2 regions of the Pseudoalteromonas sp. 78C3 genome follow, and region 1 is predicted to be linked to the other one. Evidence: riboswitches for the same ligand, from Rfam matches in the RefSeq annotation. Region 1 holds a riboswitch; the other holds the start of a gene.

The links. Region 1 has a riboswitch for lysine ahead of dapA (4-hydroxy-tetrahydrodipicolinate synthase). Riboswitches for the same ligand answer to the same signal wherever they lie in the genome.
Region 2: it holds a riboswitch for lysine, as region 1 does, so the genes downstream of both, lysC (lysine-sensitive aspartokinase 3) here and dapA (4-hydroxy-tetrahydrodipicolinate synthase) in region 1, are expected to answer to the same signal.

Annotation. Positions count from the first base shown of each region.
Region 1 covers NZ_PJAV01000125.1:21,369-29,905, forward strand. Annotated here, with positions in the region: gene CXF76_RS06010 (protein adenylyltransferase SelO) at 292-1,701, opposite strand; gene CXF76_RS06015 (DNA-3-methyladenine glycosylase I) at 1,713-2,408, opposite strand; lysine riboswitch at 2,600-2,800, shown strand; gene dapA (4-hydroxy-tetrahydrodipicolinate synthase) at 2,991-3,875, shown strand; gene CXF76_RS06025 (2,3,4,5-tetrahydropyridine-2,6-dicarboxylate N-succinyltransferase) at 3,891-4,631, shown strand; gene CXF76_RS06030 (PLP-dependent decarboxylase) at 4,631-5,836, shown strand; gene CXF76_RS06035 (succinylglutamate desuccinylase/aspartoacylase family protein) at 5,842-6,963, shown strand; gene CXF76_RS06040 (phospholipase A) at 7,343-8,377, shown strand; gene CXF76_RS06045 (bifunctional GNAT family N-acetyltransferase/hotdog fold thioesterase) at 8,450-8,537, opposite strand, start outside.
Region 2 covers NZ_PJAV01000147.1:42,069-50,605, reverse strand. Annotated here, with positions in the region: gene CXF76_RS11690 (ATPase) at 1-2,515, opposite strand, end outside; gene CXF76_RS11685 (condensin complex protein MksE) at 2,512-3,060, opposite strand; gene CXF76_RS11680 (hypothetical protein) at 3,064-4,335, opposite strand; gene nhaD (sodium:proton antiporter NhaD) at 4,558-5,805, shown strand; lysine riboswitch at 5,907-6,079, shown strand; gene lysC (lysine-sensitive aspartokinase 3) at 6,155-7,558, shown strand; gene CXF76_RS11665 (4'-phosphopantetheinyl transferase family protein) at 7,631-8,389, opposite strand; gene CXF76_RS11660 (sodium-dependent transporter) at 8,531-8,537, shown strand, end outside.

The DNA of each region.
Region 1 (8,537 bases):
CGAAAAATAAAGTTTATAACTTTTTTCTATGCCTCGTCACAACACACATCCACTTACTATAGGCGAAATTAAAACTTTATTGAAAAATAAATATAGTAGTTTGTTGTAAATTAGTACTTAGCAAGGAATGTAAGAGCAATTAAATTAAATGCACTTATAAATGCAAAGAAATATTGCTTGGCTTTAATTCGGCGCATAATACCACCAGAATTAACATTACCCTAGGTATATGCACATATTTGATTAAAAAATGACTCTTTTTAATCATGTAGTTATACTCAAAGTTAAGTATTAAGTACCACAAAAAGTTTGGTAATCATTATCATTTATCGGTGCAGCCTGAAATTCTGATAATTTTTCACTGTCAGAATACGGGTTACTGGCTATTTTTATAAAGCGCTGTAGTAACTCACTAGACCCTGTAGCGTTATATTGTGCAATTATTTCTTCGATCACATGATTACGCGGTATTACACGAGGATTTGCAGCTCTCATTATTTCATAACTATTATCGTCGGTTAAGCTTACCCACTTAGCTCTCCATTCAATTAGCGACTCAGGTATTACTGTTTCTTCTTTTAAAGATTCAGTAAGCGCATCGAAGGTATTGGTGTAATCGAGCTGATTATCTTTTAATAGTGCTAACAACTCTGCGATTAACTCGCCACTACTATTGCAAGATTCATTTAAACCCAGCTTTTCTCCCCACATAGCCGTAAACTCAGTATTAAATTGCTCAGCAAAGCTATTAATGTATGGCGTCATTAACGAAACAGCTTGTTCGTCATCATCGCTGATAAGCGGTATTAAACTCTCAGCTAAACGAGCACAGTTCCAGTTAGCTATATTAGGTTGATTACCAAATGCATACCGACCTTGTTTGTCGATAGAGCTAAATACAGTATCAAAGTCAAAGCTATTCATCATGGCACACGGGCCGTAATCAATGGTTTCTCCGCTTACTAGCGTATTATCGGTATTCATTACTCCGTGAATAAAGCCAACACGCATCCAGCTCACAACTAGCTTAACTTGGTTTTTAATCACAGCGCCTAAAAATGCTAAATAGCGCTGCGATCCTGTATCTGTTATTTCTGGGTAGTGTCGCTCTATAGCTAAATCGGCTAAATTTTTAAGTCCTTCAACATCGCCTTGCGTCGCTAAATATTGAAACGAGCCAACACGAATATGGCTCGTTGCTAAACGAGTCACTATGGCGCCTGCTTGTGGCGGATTACGATAAACCGTTTCACCACTACCAACAACCGCTAAGCAGCGTGTGGTTTTAATGCCTAGTGCATGCATTGCCTCGCTCATTACGTATTCACGAATAGCAGGACCAAGAGCACAACGCCCATCTCCCCCTCTTGAGTAAGGAGTAGCACCAGAGCCTTTTAATTGAATATCCCACAACTGGTTTTTATCATCATTAATAGCGCCCAGTAAATGCGCTCGCCCATCGCCTAAACGTGGTGAAAAATGTCTAAATTGGTGCCCAGAGTAACCAAGTGCTACTGCAGGAATCGCCTGTTTTTCGTTACCGCTAAAAGTGCTAGCACGCAAATCAGCTGCAACGTTAATATTAAACTCTTTTGCTAAGCTCTCGTTCCACAGTAATAACTGAGGAAAGGCAACACTTGCAGGGAAATCTTCTATCGCAAAGTTTTCCGTAATGTCTGTGTATCTTGGCACTAATTTCATGGTAATTCCTATTATTGCTGACTTATACCAACACGGTTGTCACCTACGCCATAGGCCACAATTAAGCTCAACTCTTGCATACTTAAGCCACTTTGCTTTTGCATTTCGTTAAAAAAGGCTTGGGCTGCACTCAGTGATTTTTTAGTTTGTAAGCCGCCGTCTATAATTTTATGGGCACGCAAATAATTCTCTACATCGCGTGATAGTAAAAAAGTATCTTTACCAAGTGCTCGCAGTGCATAAGGCCCTGTATTTCCGCCTAAACGCGCACCATGCTTTTTTAAATACGCCCATAAACCAATAATATCGTCTGTTGGCCAATTAGCGATAAACTGACTAAAACTGCCATGTTCCCCTGCTATTTCGTGGATCATGTAAGCATTTTCGGTAATTGTTTTTACTTTTTTATAGTTACGAACAATTCGCTCATCCGTTGCTTTTTGTTCCAGCATATCAGGTGGCATCATTAATAACTTATCAACGCTAAAATCCCAAAAAACCTCTCTAAAGCCTGGCCACTTATTATTAATGACTGACCAATAAAAGCCACTTTGAAATACTTTTCGAGTAAATTCCTCAAGCCAATCGTCGTCACTTAACGTGCTTAGTTGTTTTTTAGATAGCGGTTTTGCGAGTAATAACTTAAGCATTTTTTCAGAGCCTTTTCGCTCTACCGCTCGCTTATAAATATCGCTAAATTTTTCCATCTGATTAATACCTTACTTCTACTATGGGTCTAGTGTACGAGAAAAGCACCCAATACGTAACCACCCCTCTTTTCGGTGAATTAATCTGTATTTAGTAGCTTGACACCCAGATGGCTAAAATGCTTTAATCGCCGTAATTACCCTATTTAAATTGCACAGGTTTGTAAGTTTTACTCTACAAACAGGTGCAAAGGGCTAGAAGAGGTGCGTTATTCAGGTAGCGTATGTTAGGAGCGCAAACTCCAGTGAGCATACGTGAGGGGAATTAACGCCGAGAAGTAACCACTTTTGCGAGGTGTTTATTTCGGGCGACTAGGTTGAACCCTAGCGACTGTCACCAATAGCTGCTTATAAAAAGCAGCTTATTAGTTTGGTGGAGAGCTTCTGGTCTTAAATATTAAGGCCGTGCGCCCTATTATTTTAAGCCCATTCGCTCTTCGAATTATTAGTTCGAACGACGTTAATGCGGCTCCTTCCATAAAGCTTTTTAACTCTTCGAATAATACCAATTGCATTAAATTAGTTATCGCTAAAATGATCACGTTTTTAATAAAGTTGGTACAAATTATAAGTTCGTGAGAGATGATCAACAACTTCAATTTAAACGACTACTCATTGTGGACCGCGCTCGTAACGCCATTTGATCAACACGGCGATGTTGACTACAACACGTTAACTAAACTGGTTAGCGAGCAAGAAGCGGCACATAACGGTATTTTACTACTTGGCAGTACGGGCGAAGGTTTAGCACTAACGCTAAAAGAGCAACAAGCCATTGTTGAACACGTATGCCAGCTAAAACCAGCAGTACCACTCATGGTTGCTGTGGGCGGTAGTAACCTAAAGCAACAAATTGAGTGGGTTAACTACTGTAATACACTCCCAATTCATAGCTTTTTACTTGGCTCACCGCTTTATACAAAGCCTGGCGCTATAGGTCAAACTCATTGGTTTGAAAGCCTACTTAATGCAAGTGTTCACCCGTGTATGCTTTATAACGTACCGGGTCGAAGTGCTGTTAGCATTCCAACGGCAACAATTCAAAACTTACAAAATAATAAAAATTTATGGGCGTTAAAAGAAGCGAGCGGCAGCATTGCTCAGTTTGAAGCTTATCGCCAAGCTGCGCCTAATTTAGCTATTTTTAGTGGCGACGATGCTCTAATGCCTTATTTTGCACAAGCAGGTGCAAAAGGTTTAGTGTCGGTAGCTGCAAATGCATGGCCCGCACAAACTCACGAGTTTGTTAAACGCAGCTTAAGTGGTCAACACCCTAATTTATTTGCCCAGTGGTCAAGCGCTATTAATAGCCTATTTGCTGTTGCAAACCCTATTCCCGTAAAGGTATTGATGCATTTGCAAGGTCGCTTAAGCAGCCCGCAACTTCGTCCACCTTTAACACACCTTGAGTTAACTCAAACCGATTGCATCACAACTGCAAACAACACCATTTTATCTTGGCATTAAATACAGGTTTTTATAATGAGCTGGTTAGAACTATTAAATAATTTAGAATCGGGCGCAGTACGCGCAGCATCACAAAACGAAAGCGGCCAATGGCAAGCTAACGTAGAAGTAAAACAAGGCATTTTGGATGCCTTCAAAAATGGCACTAATACTGAGTTTGCAGGTGGTTTTGTTGATAAACATAACTTAGCTCCACAAGAATTTAGTACTGACGATGGCGTTCGTATGGTACCGGGTGGCTCAAGTGTTCGCCGTGGTGCTTATGTGGCTAAAGGCACGATTATTATGCCACCAGCGTATGTAAACATTGGTGCATATATCGACGAAGGCACAATGGTAGATAGCCACGCATTAGTTGGCTCGTGTGCACAAGTAGGTAAAAACGTACATTTAAGTGCTGCAGTGCAGCTTGGTGGTGTACTTGAGCCAATTGGTGCAAGCCCAGTAGTTGTAGAAGACGACGCCTTTATTGGCGCTGGCTGTATTATTGTTGAAGGTGTAGTTATTAAAAAAGGTGCAGTACTTGCCCCAGGCGTGCGTTTATCAGCAACTATTCCGGTATACGACTGCGTAAACGAGCGCCAACTAGATAAAGGCGAGCCAATCCCAGAATACGCGATTGTAATACCAGGCTCTCGCCCTGCGTCAAACGAGTGGGCGCGCGAGCAAGGCTTAAGCATGTCGTGTGCGTTAATTGTTAAATACCGCGACGAGAAAAGCGATGCATCGTTATTGCTTGAAGAGGTTTTACGATAATGAGCTTTTTGAGCACGCCTATCAAAACCGCTGTAAATACAATTACACAACAACTTGATACACCTTTTTTTGTTTACGACCTAGATCAACTAAACGCGCATCTTGCACGTTTAGTTGCGCAAACCGATGTAAAACTGTGGTACGCGGTAAAAGCAAATCCACTGTCTAAAATTATTCAAAGCTTAGACAACGCTGGTTTTAATTTTGACGTAGCAAGTAAAGGTGAGCTTGAGCAAGTGCTAGCACAAGGTATTAGCTCACAGCGCGTGCTCAACACAGGGCCTGCAAAAAGCCCTAAACAAATTAAACACTTTATTGAGCGCGGAGTACGTATATTCGTAGCCGAAAGCCTCAATCAAGTACGTTGGTTAAACCAACAAGCGCAACTACAAAATACGCAGTTACAAGTATTACTGCGAGTGCAATTACGCTGGCCTGAAGGTGAAAAAAATCCACTGGGCGGCGATAGCCTTACGCCGTTTGGTTTGGGTTGTGATGAGTGGCAAGCACTCAATGTAACCGACTACCCTGCACTTAAGTTTGACGGCTTACATATTTTTCAGTGGGGCAACATGCTTAGCACGCAAAAACTAAGCTACTTGTGGTCACAAATGATTGCACCTCTTAGCCAACTTGCCAGCGATTTAAATATTAGCCTTAAAATTCTCGATTTAGGCGGCGGCTTAGGTATTCCTTATACACAAAATGAAGCAACACTTGATTGGGATGACTTAATTGCTGCGCTCGCTAAAATTAAAAATGATGCGGGTGTAGAAGAGCTATGGATGGAACTTGGCCGCTATGCCGTGGGAGAATGTGGTCATTACGCAAACCCAGTAATAGAGCGCAAACAAAACTATAATCAACAGCAAGTCATTTTAAGCGGCGGTATAAACCACTTATTACGCCCTGCTGTTACCAGCCAAGATTTTCCTGCTGCGTTACTGCGTGAATCCAGTGCTAAAATTCAAGCGGTCACTTTATACGGCCCGCTTTGTACAGCGCTTGATTGCTTAGGTGAGCATAACCTGCCAAGCGATTTAAATGAGCACGACTGGCTAGTGTTTAGCCAGTGCGGTGCTTACGGCTTTACCGAAAGTATGCCGTATTTTTTATGCCACGAGCTCGCCGGCGAGTACACATTGCAAAACGGTGAACTTACCTGTGTTCGCCAAGCCGAAAATGCCAGCCACTACTTAAGGTAATAAGCATGAGTAATACAACACACATCAGCCAAGAGAACATTGTAGTAGGGGAAGTTGCAAACGGCTTACCACTTACAATTCCGGTGTATCGTTTAAAAGGTGATGGCACAGGGCCTAGTGTTTATGTTCAGGCCAATATGCATGGCGCTGAAGTACAAGGCAACGCTGTTATTTTTCAGCTACTTGAGCAATTAAAGCATCTTAACCTTAGTGGCGATATTACCCTTGTACCTTATGCAAATCCGATTGGTTGTAATCAAAAATCTGGCGAGTTTACCCTTGGCAGGTTCGATCCAATTACGGGCACTAATTGGAATCGCATGTATCACTACAATAAAAATTTAGTGGCACAGTTTGCACAAAATCATACCCAGTATGACGACGCTACATTAAAAAGTAACTTCAAACAGGCGCTTATTGACGATGTAGACAGCAAACTTAACGGCCCGGCTTATTTACTTAATACGGGTAAACGCATTGCACTTAACCTACAAAAGCTCGCTCATCAGGCTGATATAGTACTCGATTTACACACAGGTCCTATTTCAAGCAAGCATTTGTACTGCCCAACCTATGCAACCGACAGCGCGCTTTACTTTAATATTGAACATGTACTGCTTATTCCTAGTGATTTTGACGGAGCTATGGATGAAGCTAACTTTTGCCCATGGTGGCATTTGAGTGATGCACTTAGCGAGCAAGGTCGTGAATTATCAATACCTGTAGAAGCATTTACTGTAGAGCTAGGCAGCCAAGAAAAAATAGACTTAAAAGAAGCACTAAACGATGCTAACAGCATTTTAAGTTACTTAAATCACAAAGGCGTACTGCAAAACGCGCCGCATACGCCAGCCAATATGACTCGCTATGCATGTAATTTAGATGACTACTTTGCTTATTACGCCCCTATTGGCGGCATGGTTGAATACTTAGCCCCACTTGGTGGGCACATTAAAGCCGGTGAGCCTATTGCTAATATTTTACGCATGGAGCGCTACTTAAGCGAGCAACCACTGCAAACACTTACTCTCGATTGCGATGCAATTGCCATTTTGCACTTTGCCTCAGCGAGTGTTAACCAAGGCACCGAGCTTTATAAGTTTTTTACTAACGTATTTGAGCTTTAGCTCACCCTTCTCATTGCGTGAGAGTAATACCAATTGCATTAAATTAGTAATCTATTATAGCGATAAGGAAATAGCTTAATAACAAGGCTAAAATTATGGTACATACTTGTTCTATATGAATAATTTTTAACGTAGTTAGTGAGTTATTTAATACGCTAGAATGATCATGTTTTTAATAAAATTGGTATAAATTAACTAAAATAGTTAATTTGCATTAAAAAAGCGGCCTAGGCCGCTTTTTTCTGATCTATATTTACTTTGTATACGTAATGTCCTTGTTATAAATACAAATTCAGTAAAAGTTCACCGTTACATATGTAAAAAGACGTTATAATTAAATTAACGCATACAACACAACCCGAACCCACAAGGAATTACAATGAGCTGGCGCCACTGGATCACACTTTCTGCCTTAATAAGTACAGCTACCTTCGCACAAGAAGAAGTTGCTACAAATGAGCAAGACAACGACATCGAACTTGTAAAGCAGTGTATTTTAAATGAGGTAATTGGCGGAGATGGTAAACAAACATTAGACGATCTTCGTAAAAAGTGTTCAGCTCTTGAAGAAAACAAACAACTTACCGCGCTTGATAAACGCCAAGCTCGTGAAGAAGTAGGTAAAAAAAATAGAAATGTAATTACGCCACATAAGCGTAACTATATTTTACCTCTTTCGTACGTATCACACCCAAACGATCGCCCATTTGATGGCTTTGATGCACTAACCGACGATAACGACGGTGAACCGCTCGACAACTTAGAAGCAAAATACCAGCTATCGATAAAAGTGCCTCTTTACGATGATTTTTCGGATAAAGACCAAGCCATATTTTTTGGCTTTACACTGCAATCATATTGGCAGATTTATAACTCAGAAATTTCTTCTCCATTTCGTGAAACCAACTACGAACCAGAGATATTTTGGATAAATTACCTCGACCCAGAAAACGTATTATGGGGCGACGAAATGGCAATCGCATTAGGTATTTCGCATCAATCAAATGGTCGAAGCCAACCAAACTCACGTTCGTGGAACCGTATTTATGCAGACTTTATCTGGGAAAACAGAGGCTTTGTTTTTAGCTTTAAACCTTGGTACCGAATAGCTGAGGACGAAAAAGAAGATATTTTAGAAGCCAATGGCGACGACAACCCAGACATATATAAATACATGGGTTACTTTGAGTTTAGCGGCGCGTATCGTTTTCATGACCATGAATTTAGCTTTATGACACGTAACAACTTAAATTCAGATAATCGTGGTGCAATTCAACTCGACTGGTCGTTTCCTTTATGGGGCCGCGTTCGTGGTTATGCACAATACTTTAACGGTTATGGCGAAAGCTTAATTGATTACAATGCGGATGTAGAACGTATTGGTGTAGGTATATTATTAACCGATCTGCTGTAATACTTCCCTAAGTTTTACGCACAAAAAAGCCAAGCATCGCTTGGCTTTTTTGTGTTTTGAACAGCTAAACAGTTATTTTTTTACTACAAACTGCCCTTCAAATTCTGCAACCACGTTATCACCATCGTAAATAGTTACAGGCACTACGTAACTTGCTTTA
Region 2 (8,537 bases), on a different contig from region 1:
CACACAATAACTTAATCGTAATTCGTGTGCCGTTTGAACCCGCCGAATCTATTTTTTCAAAGTGCTCTGTTTCACCTGCACGGTTAACCACTTCAAATCGAATATCAAATAAATCGGTAAGTGTTAAGCCCGCTTTATCTGAGGCGAGTTTAATTAAGTGATCTTTCGCTTCGTTTACTGCGCTTTCGCTGTACGGTTCTTGGCTAAGTAAATCAAGCGTGTCACCTTGCTCAAACTGATGCGACGTGCTGATAATGGTATCTATACTATCAACCAGCATTTTGCGCGGTATGACGTTAATTTTAAATGCTTGCAGGTTTGAAATACGGTGCTGGCTTATGCCTTTATTAAAGCTGTTCATTTCGCGGCGAAGTCGGTCTAAATCTTCTCGTAAGCCTTTAATGGTCGCAGCCACTTCGGTAAGCGCAACGCGAGCTTGGCGCTCAACAGCGTCGCGTTCGTTATCAATATTATGAAAGGCGCTTATTAGCTTTTGGTATTTAGTGTATTCGTCATTTTCGTTATCGAATTTAGTAATACCCGCGTTATATACATGCAAATAGGTGTTGCGCACGTTTATGTCAAAATTACGCAGCTCTTGGCAGTCTTTATTAAAGTGATGAACAAGATCGCTTAAGTTATCAAAGTCGACCGTAATATCAATCATGTACGGGGTCACTTTGCCGCTGTATAAATCAAGCGTGTGGTCAATTCGCTCGCTTTTAACTTGGCGTAAGCGCTCAGTTTGGCGATTAATTTGCTCTTGTTTCGATTTAATTAACGAGCGACGATCGGCAATTGAGCCACTATTTTTTTGAATATCTTGCAAGTAGTCGTCAACTTGTTCACGCTCAGCTAATAATTGCTCTTTTAGCGTGGCTTGCGCTTCAACCGACTGTTGCATTATATCAAACTGCTCTAAGCGTTTTAGGGCGCTCTCAGCGCTCATAAGCTCATCGTATAGCGCGTCTTTTTCTTTTTGCTTGTCGGCAACGTTTGCTGCAACATCGCGTTGTTGCTTAAACTCTTTAAGTGAATGCTCAAGTGCACTGAGCTGAGCGGTTAATTGCTCTTTGTTTTCGCCGCTTTGCATTTGCACAGGCGAGAGCTTTTTAAGCTTAATGCTCGCACCTGGTAGCGTTAGTACGCCGCCTTTAACGTTTTCACTTAATAGCGATAAAAATTCCCCAAACGCATCTTCGTCATCAATGGTTATATCGCCATTAGTGGTGGTTGCAAACGAGAGAATATCTGGGTTTAAAATCCGCGATATTTCTTCTACTTCTTTTAACGAGAGGTCTTCGCGCATGCGGGTAAACAAATTAAACTCAAGGTTTTTAAGTTGCAGCTTTAAGCTCTTAATTTGTTTTTGTGTTTCGCTAATGCGATAGTCAAGCGTATGTAGGCTTTGCCCTTGTGCGCTGGTTATAGAGTGTGAAAGCGACTCGTAATCTTGTTTTAATTGAGTCAGGCTGGTTTTAAGCGTGGCTTTATTTACCAGTTCAAACTCGCTTTTAAGCGCATCGTAATCTAAAAACCACTGCTCAATTTGTGTTTGTCTGCGCTCTATATCACGCGATTGCTGTACGTATAGGCTTTGTTTTTGCTCAAACTCGTGTTTTTCGTGCTCTATATCTTCAAGGGCTATGGCAAGCTCAGAGAGTTGCGACTCTTGATAGGTATCAAAATCAATCAGTGCTTGGTCAATTTTAGGCGCATACGCGGCTAATTTACCTTTAAGCACGGTTTGGTTTTCAAGCATTGATTCAAGCGCGGCTATTGGCTCTTGCATTGACTCAAGGGCTTTTAATTCGCGTTTTGAGCGATTTACTTTATCAAACGAGCGACGCCATACTTCATAAAAATCGACCTTAGAGTTCGACATATGGCGTTCAAACACGCGTAGCATAAAGCGTTTTACGTCGCTTGCGCCTAATTTGTGTAAGTTAAGAATACGTCTAAATATTTCTTTATAAATAGAAGAGTCTTGCACATTATTAAGCGGGATCATTTTTAGGTTAATGTCGCCGTCAAAAGGCGTTGCGCCGCCAGTAAGTAGCGCGTTGAGCTCTTGTGCTTTAAGCTCAATAGGGTTGTAGTTAAGCGATTTTAAATGGTTGAACAGCTTGGTAAATTTAATAATAGTTTTACCTTGCGTGTACTGCTCTAAATCAAGCTTTCCTTGATAACAAAAGTACTGATGCGCGTAACCGGCAATTTTACCAAGTCCCGCAACGCCTATTACTACCGAGCCATGAGGCAAGTTAGCTTCTAGTAAAATGTACGACTGATCGGATGAAAAATAAAACTTACGGGTTTCATCTAAATCGTGTCCGTCCCATTCTGTTAAGCGTAAATCGTTAATAAGTGGAAACTGCAGGGCGTTAATAACCGAGCTTTTACCTGTGTTATTTGGCGCGCAAATAGAGCTGCTTTTATCAAGCGGGATCACACATTTTGCATAGCCTGCGGTGTTAAGTAGGGCGAGTTTACTTAGTCCGTATAGATTTTTCATTCCTCGTCCTCTGTAATATAGGTTTCTTCGTTTACTTCCATGAGTGCATCTATGTAGCGGTGAATTGGCGCTTGTAGCATAAAGCCGCCTTCTACTTCACGGGCTAAACCTAAGCGCACCATGCGCAGGTAAACGTCTTTGCGCAAATCAGATCCCGAAAATATCTCAAGCTGATCAAACAAATGTTTGTTAATTTGCACCAGCGTTTGCATAAGCTCTAAATCGTTTACGTCGTCAAACAATGCGCGCATTGGGTCTTTACCCGTATTGGCGTAGTGCTCAATTAAAATGTAAATAGTGAGCGCGATAGCGCGAGATATTTTGCCCATATTGGGTGTGCTTTCGTCGCTACCAAAATAATAAAAGCCACGGCTGTCGCGTTTTAAATTGTTACCTAAAGCGGTAAATAGGGCGGTGTAGTCTTCTATGTGTTGGTCAAGCTCTTGCCACATTACGTTGTCTTGCTCGCAAATGTGATAACCCGCTACTAATTTTTTATTAATGGCTTGTAGGTGGGTTAGCTCGTCTAAGTTTATGTGTGTCATGGTTTATTTACCTGCCTTTGAATCTGGCTGAGGCTCTGAATTAAATGGATATAAAGAAAAGTGCTGACCGGCAATTTTTACGCGGGCTTTTTCATCGCTTTGAATTATTTTAATATCGCTGTCGCTGACTAATTTTTGATACAAAAATAGCATTTCGTCGGCATCGAGATTTGGGTAGCTTTCGTCTAAAAATTGCAGCAAGGGCTGAGCCTTTTTGCGTTTTTTATTAAAGCGCTTAGCAAAGCTGGTTTTAACATCGTTGTAGTCAGGAATATTAGGCGTAACAAATGCAGGCACGTCTTGTTGATCTGGCAATTGGTATTCTTCGTGTTCAAATTCAACCAAGCTTGCCATGTAAGCCACAATATGGCGCTGCTGACCAAGCGAATATCGCTGCGCGTCGCTCACAAAATGTGGCTGCACAGCACTTAGCATGTTGTCTACGCCATTTTTGCGCACAAGCCCAAGTACTTTGGCTGCTTGGCGAGTAATTAAGTTATTACGGCGTAACTCTTCGCGCAGCGGCATAAGCATATCGGCACTTTTACGTAAGCTTTCTCTACCCACTAAATGCATTTCGAGTATACGGGTACGTAATTGCTCCAGCATACGTTTGTCGTTGTACGCTTTACCTGAGCGCTCAATGTGCAGTATTTGCTTACTTATTTGCTCTTCAATGAGGGTAAAACACGCATGAAATTCACCGCGAATATCAACCATTTCAAGCATGGGCTCTATGTATTCGTCAAACGCTTCTATTACTGCTTTGTAACGCTTTTGCAGCGATTGCACCGCATTATTAGATTTAGCTTGTTCAACAATATTTAAAATAGCGTTTTCGTTGTGTGCGTATAGCTTCATTATTTTACGCACCCGATCATCCATAATGCGGCTGTAGCGGCGTAAATCGTCAAAGTCTTCTATTTCGCCAGCGTTATCTAGGCGATTACCTAAACGTGCCAGGTCGTCGACTAATACGCTAATTTCTTGCGCTAAGCCTAAATGCTCTTCTTGCAGTAAAAACGTAGCAAAATCGGCAATGGCACGATTTATTTCAAGCTGAGAAGATTTAGCCAGTGGAATTAAAATATCTTGGTTTAACAAACGATTTGTTTCTTTATAAATGCGTTCGTTTGACCACGTAGGCTGCTTTTGCTTAATCGCGTTTTGTACGTCTTTTAGGCTAAAGTCAGCCATTTTAAAACGTTTAAATAATAGCTCTAATACACCCCAATGTTCGGTTATGGTGTTTAGCAGCTTTTTAGCTGGGATCATAAGAGGTTACAACATCCTAGTATTTTATTATTGAGTTCTTTTAGAAGACTCATTATTACGTATTTTTAATTAACCTTGTCTGTATATAGTATTCGTTTTTAAGACCATTTAATAATAGTTTTTGCATAGAGGCAGTGCTAAAATTCGCGCCGAAAATAGGCACATGAAATGGAATGTTATTTGTGTGTTCTTTAAAACTATATCAAAGGTTGTTTAACTACCATGGTTTCCTCGATTATTCTAACCCTGATAGCGATTGCATTTTTACTGATCGTTATAGAAGATATAATCCATGTCAATAAAGCTAAAACCACGCTGTTTTTTGGTACGCTTTGCTGGATTCTTCTTTTTATATACCCTCTACACGGGCAAAGCCCCGATACGATTCAACACCTTTTAAATGAAAATATTTTAGAAATTGCCTCGTTATGGCTGTTTTTAATGGCTGCGATGACCTTTGTAGCGTATTTAAATTCAAAGGGGTTTATAGAAAACATTGTTCACCGCGTTATGCCAAAAAGTATTAGCGAAAAAAAGCTCATGTTTTTGGTGGGTGGTTTTGCATTTTTGTTTTCGTCGATTTCAGACAACGTAACAGCTACGCTTATATCGCTCGCGGTTGTTATGTCGTTAAAACTTGAACCTAAAAAACTCATTAAATACGCCACGCTTATTGTATTTGGGGTTAACTCAGGTGGGGTATCGCTAATAACAGGTGACGTAACCACATTGATGATATTTTTAGATGGCAAAGTAACCATTGCTCATTTATTACTACTTATAGCGCCAGCACTTGCAAGTGTTATGCTGCTAGCCGCGTTACTGTCTATCGGTATGAAAGGGCGTGTTGAGTTTGCTGGTGCAGGTAAAACCCGCATCGAAAAAACCGACATTACCATTGCTGTTATATTCTTATCTACCGTAGTGAGCACACTTATGCTGAGTGTAGTTTACAGCGTACCGCCTTTATTAACCTTCTTGTTTGGCTTGTCAGTGATGTTTTTAGTGGCGCAATTTTTAATGCGCAAAAAAGACATAAACAAAGACATAATCGATTTTGTTCGCGATATAGAATACGACACATTATTGTTTTTTGTAGGTGTACTTTTACTTGTAGGCGCACTTAAAGAAATTGGTATGTTGAGTAAATTTACCGACCTATATACGGTAATGGCACCTGAATACGCAAACTACTTAATGGGCATATTATCAGCAGGGGTCGATAACGTACCGCTTACCGCTGCATTATTAAAAGCCGATATAGTAATGAGCCAACAACATTGGTTGTCGTTTACTTATGCAACGGGCGTGGGCGGTTCAATGCTTATCATTGGGTCGGCTGCGGGCATTATTGCCATGAGCAAAGTTAAAGCACTTACCTTTATGAGCTACTTGCGTTTATCGCTGCATTTATTAATTTGTTACACGGTTGGATATGCGGGCTCGTATTACATGGGCAGTTTTATTTAACTCATAAATTATTAAATGCTTGACAGCTAGACGTCTAAACGATAACTTTCAAAGCCCCGCTACTTAGTGGGGTTTTGTTTTATTAGCCACTGGTTAATAAAGCATTCAGAAGAGGTGCGATACTTAGGTACTTAATGTTAGGCGACGAAAGCCGATGATCATTAAGGAGGGAAGTACTCGCCGAGGAAAATAATGATACGTCGTCATTGTTTTTCGGTTTATGGGGCTGAATCCTCAAAACTGTCACCAATATAGGTGGAGAGCTTCTGGCAGTGGACTTATCTTCAAGCATTCCTTTGCCAAGTTCTTCTTGTTTTATTGCGATTTGGATATCGCGAAAGGAGACTAAATGACTACCCAATCAGCGCCACAAACAGTGCCTAAAACAGAGTTAAGCGCAAAATCAGATTACATCGTTGCCAAATTTGGCGGAACCAGTGTTGCAAACTTTGAAGCGATGAGTCGCTGTAGCGAAATTATTGTTGCAGATAAAAGCGTACGTATTGTTGCCGTGAGCGCTAGTGCCGGCGTAACTAACCACTTAGTTGCACTGTGCAAACCAAGTATTACCTCAAGTGAGCGCCAAGAGCATATAAACGGTGTGCTTGCTATTCAACAAACTATTTTAGATGAGTTATCGCTAGATGCCGATTTAGCGGTTGGCTTTAACGAAACCCTAAAAGCATTTCAAACATTGGCTCAAGAGTCACTAACAACCGATCAGCAACACGACGAGCTACTTAGCTTTGGTGAGCGTTTGTCGTCGTATTTGTTTGCACAAGTGCTGCGTTTACAAGGTTTAAACGCCGATCGCTTTGATGTGCGCAAGGTGCTTAAAACCGACAGCCAATTTGGTAAAGCAACGCCTAATGTTGCAGCCACAGCGCAAGCCGCTAAAGAACATTTAATCCCGTTATTAGACGCTCAAGTAATTGTGACTCAGGGCTTTATTGGCAGTGACGAATACGGTCAAACCACAACGCTTGGACGTGGTGGTTCTGACTACAGTGCTGCATTATTAGCTGAAGCAATTAACGCTAAAAGCGTGCATATTTGGACCGACGTAGTGGGTATTTTTAGCACCGACCCGCGTTTGTGCTCAAAAGCGACGCCTATTGCACGTTTAAGTTTTGACGAAGCCGCTGAAATGGCAACCTTTGGCGCAAAAGTATTACATCCAGCGACTATTTTACCAGCGAGCCGTAGCCACATTAATGTGTTTGTAGGTTCTAGCCGAGAGCCTGAGCGTGGCGGTACGTGGATTGAGCGCGAAAAATCGCAGCAACCAGGTATACGCGCAGTAACACAACGTAAAAACCAAATTTTGCTTACGCTTAAAAGCCCAGAAATGCTACTAGCAAGCGGCTTTTTAGCACGCGTATTTACACTATTAAGTGAATACAATATATCGGTAGATTTGGTAACCACATCAGAAATCAGCGTAGCTATAACCCTTGATAACGCGCAGAACGCCTCGCGCCCAGAGCTTGATCAAGAATGCCTAGATAAGCTTGCAGAGTTTTGCCATGTTTCGGTAGAAAACAACCTAACATTGGTGGCACTTATTGGCTCTGAGATTCAATTACGCCAACACGAAATGAACTTAATGAGTGTACTAAAAGACTTTAACATTCGATTAATTTGTCACGGTGCAAGTAAGCACAACCTGTGCTTTTTAGTAGAGCAAACTGAGTCAGATAACGTAGTACAGTCTATTCATAGCCGTTTACTAGAAAATGATTTTGCTGCGTAAGTAATCGTTATTCAGGAAAATCACCTAGTAAAGTTACCTAGTAAAATTAACTAGTAAAGTTACTTAACAAAATTACTTAACAAAATCAGTTAATAAAAAGCATCGCCAGTCGATGCTTTTTTTATGCACCACACTCACATCAAAACAAACATTGCTGTCACTGCTATCAACTACAGTAACGCGATTACTGCAAGCACTCAGCTTTGCACTATGTAATTCGTCAAACACATTGGGGCTAAGTAATTTTGCAATAGGGCGGCTGGTGGCTTTAGCAAGTGACTCTTTTAATGTCCAAATTCTAAAAAACGTATCTGCTTGGGCTTGGGTATTAGTAGGCTCAGTGATAAGTGTAATTTCATCATTATGATAAAAATGCTTAGCGAGCTTTTCAAACGGGCGCTTTAGGCTTACTTTTTCAATATCAAAACCAAACTCACTTTTATCAAGATTTAGCGCGACCCCAACTAAACCATGCGAGTGCGAAATACAGGTATTTATAACATCACCACTCACATGTATTTGCAGCTTTGAGCTTGCCTCGTCAAATTCGGTACTCATTTTATTAAGCGCCACGTGCGCATGTTGCGGCTGCGCTACTTTAATAAGGTGTTTTAACAATAACCGCGTCGCTAAATACTCTTGCTTAGCTGGCGGGCTTTTACGGCGGTTTATAATGGTTAACTCAAATGGGCTTAAGCAATCGGGCAAATTAAAGTCACTAAGCTCAAGTGTTTTAGCATTAAATAATAAAATACTGTTACTCGCTAAAGACAAATTTGCCAATTGAGTTGAAGTAATACTCAAGGCGTTTTTAAAATAGTGTTCAGTCATAAAAGCCCTAAAGCAAAAGAAGTCGCTGATATTGTGAGCGGTTAACGCCACTAATAAAGGCTGGGTACAATTTTATTACTCAGCTGGCATGAAATATGGTTTAATTCACAATAATCAAAATAATAACAGATTTGTAGATGTATGGCAC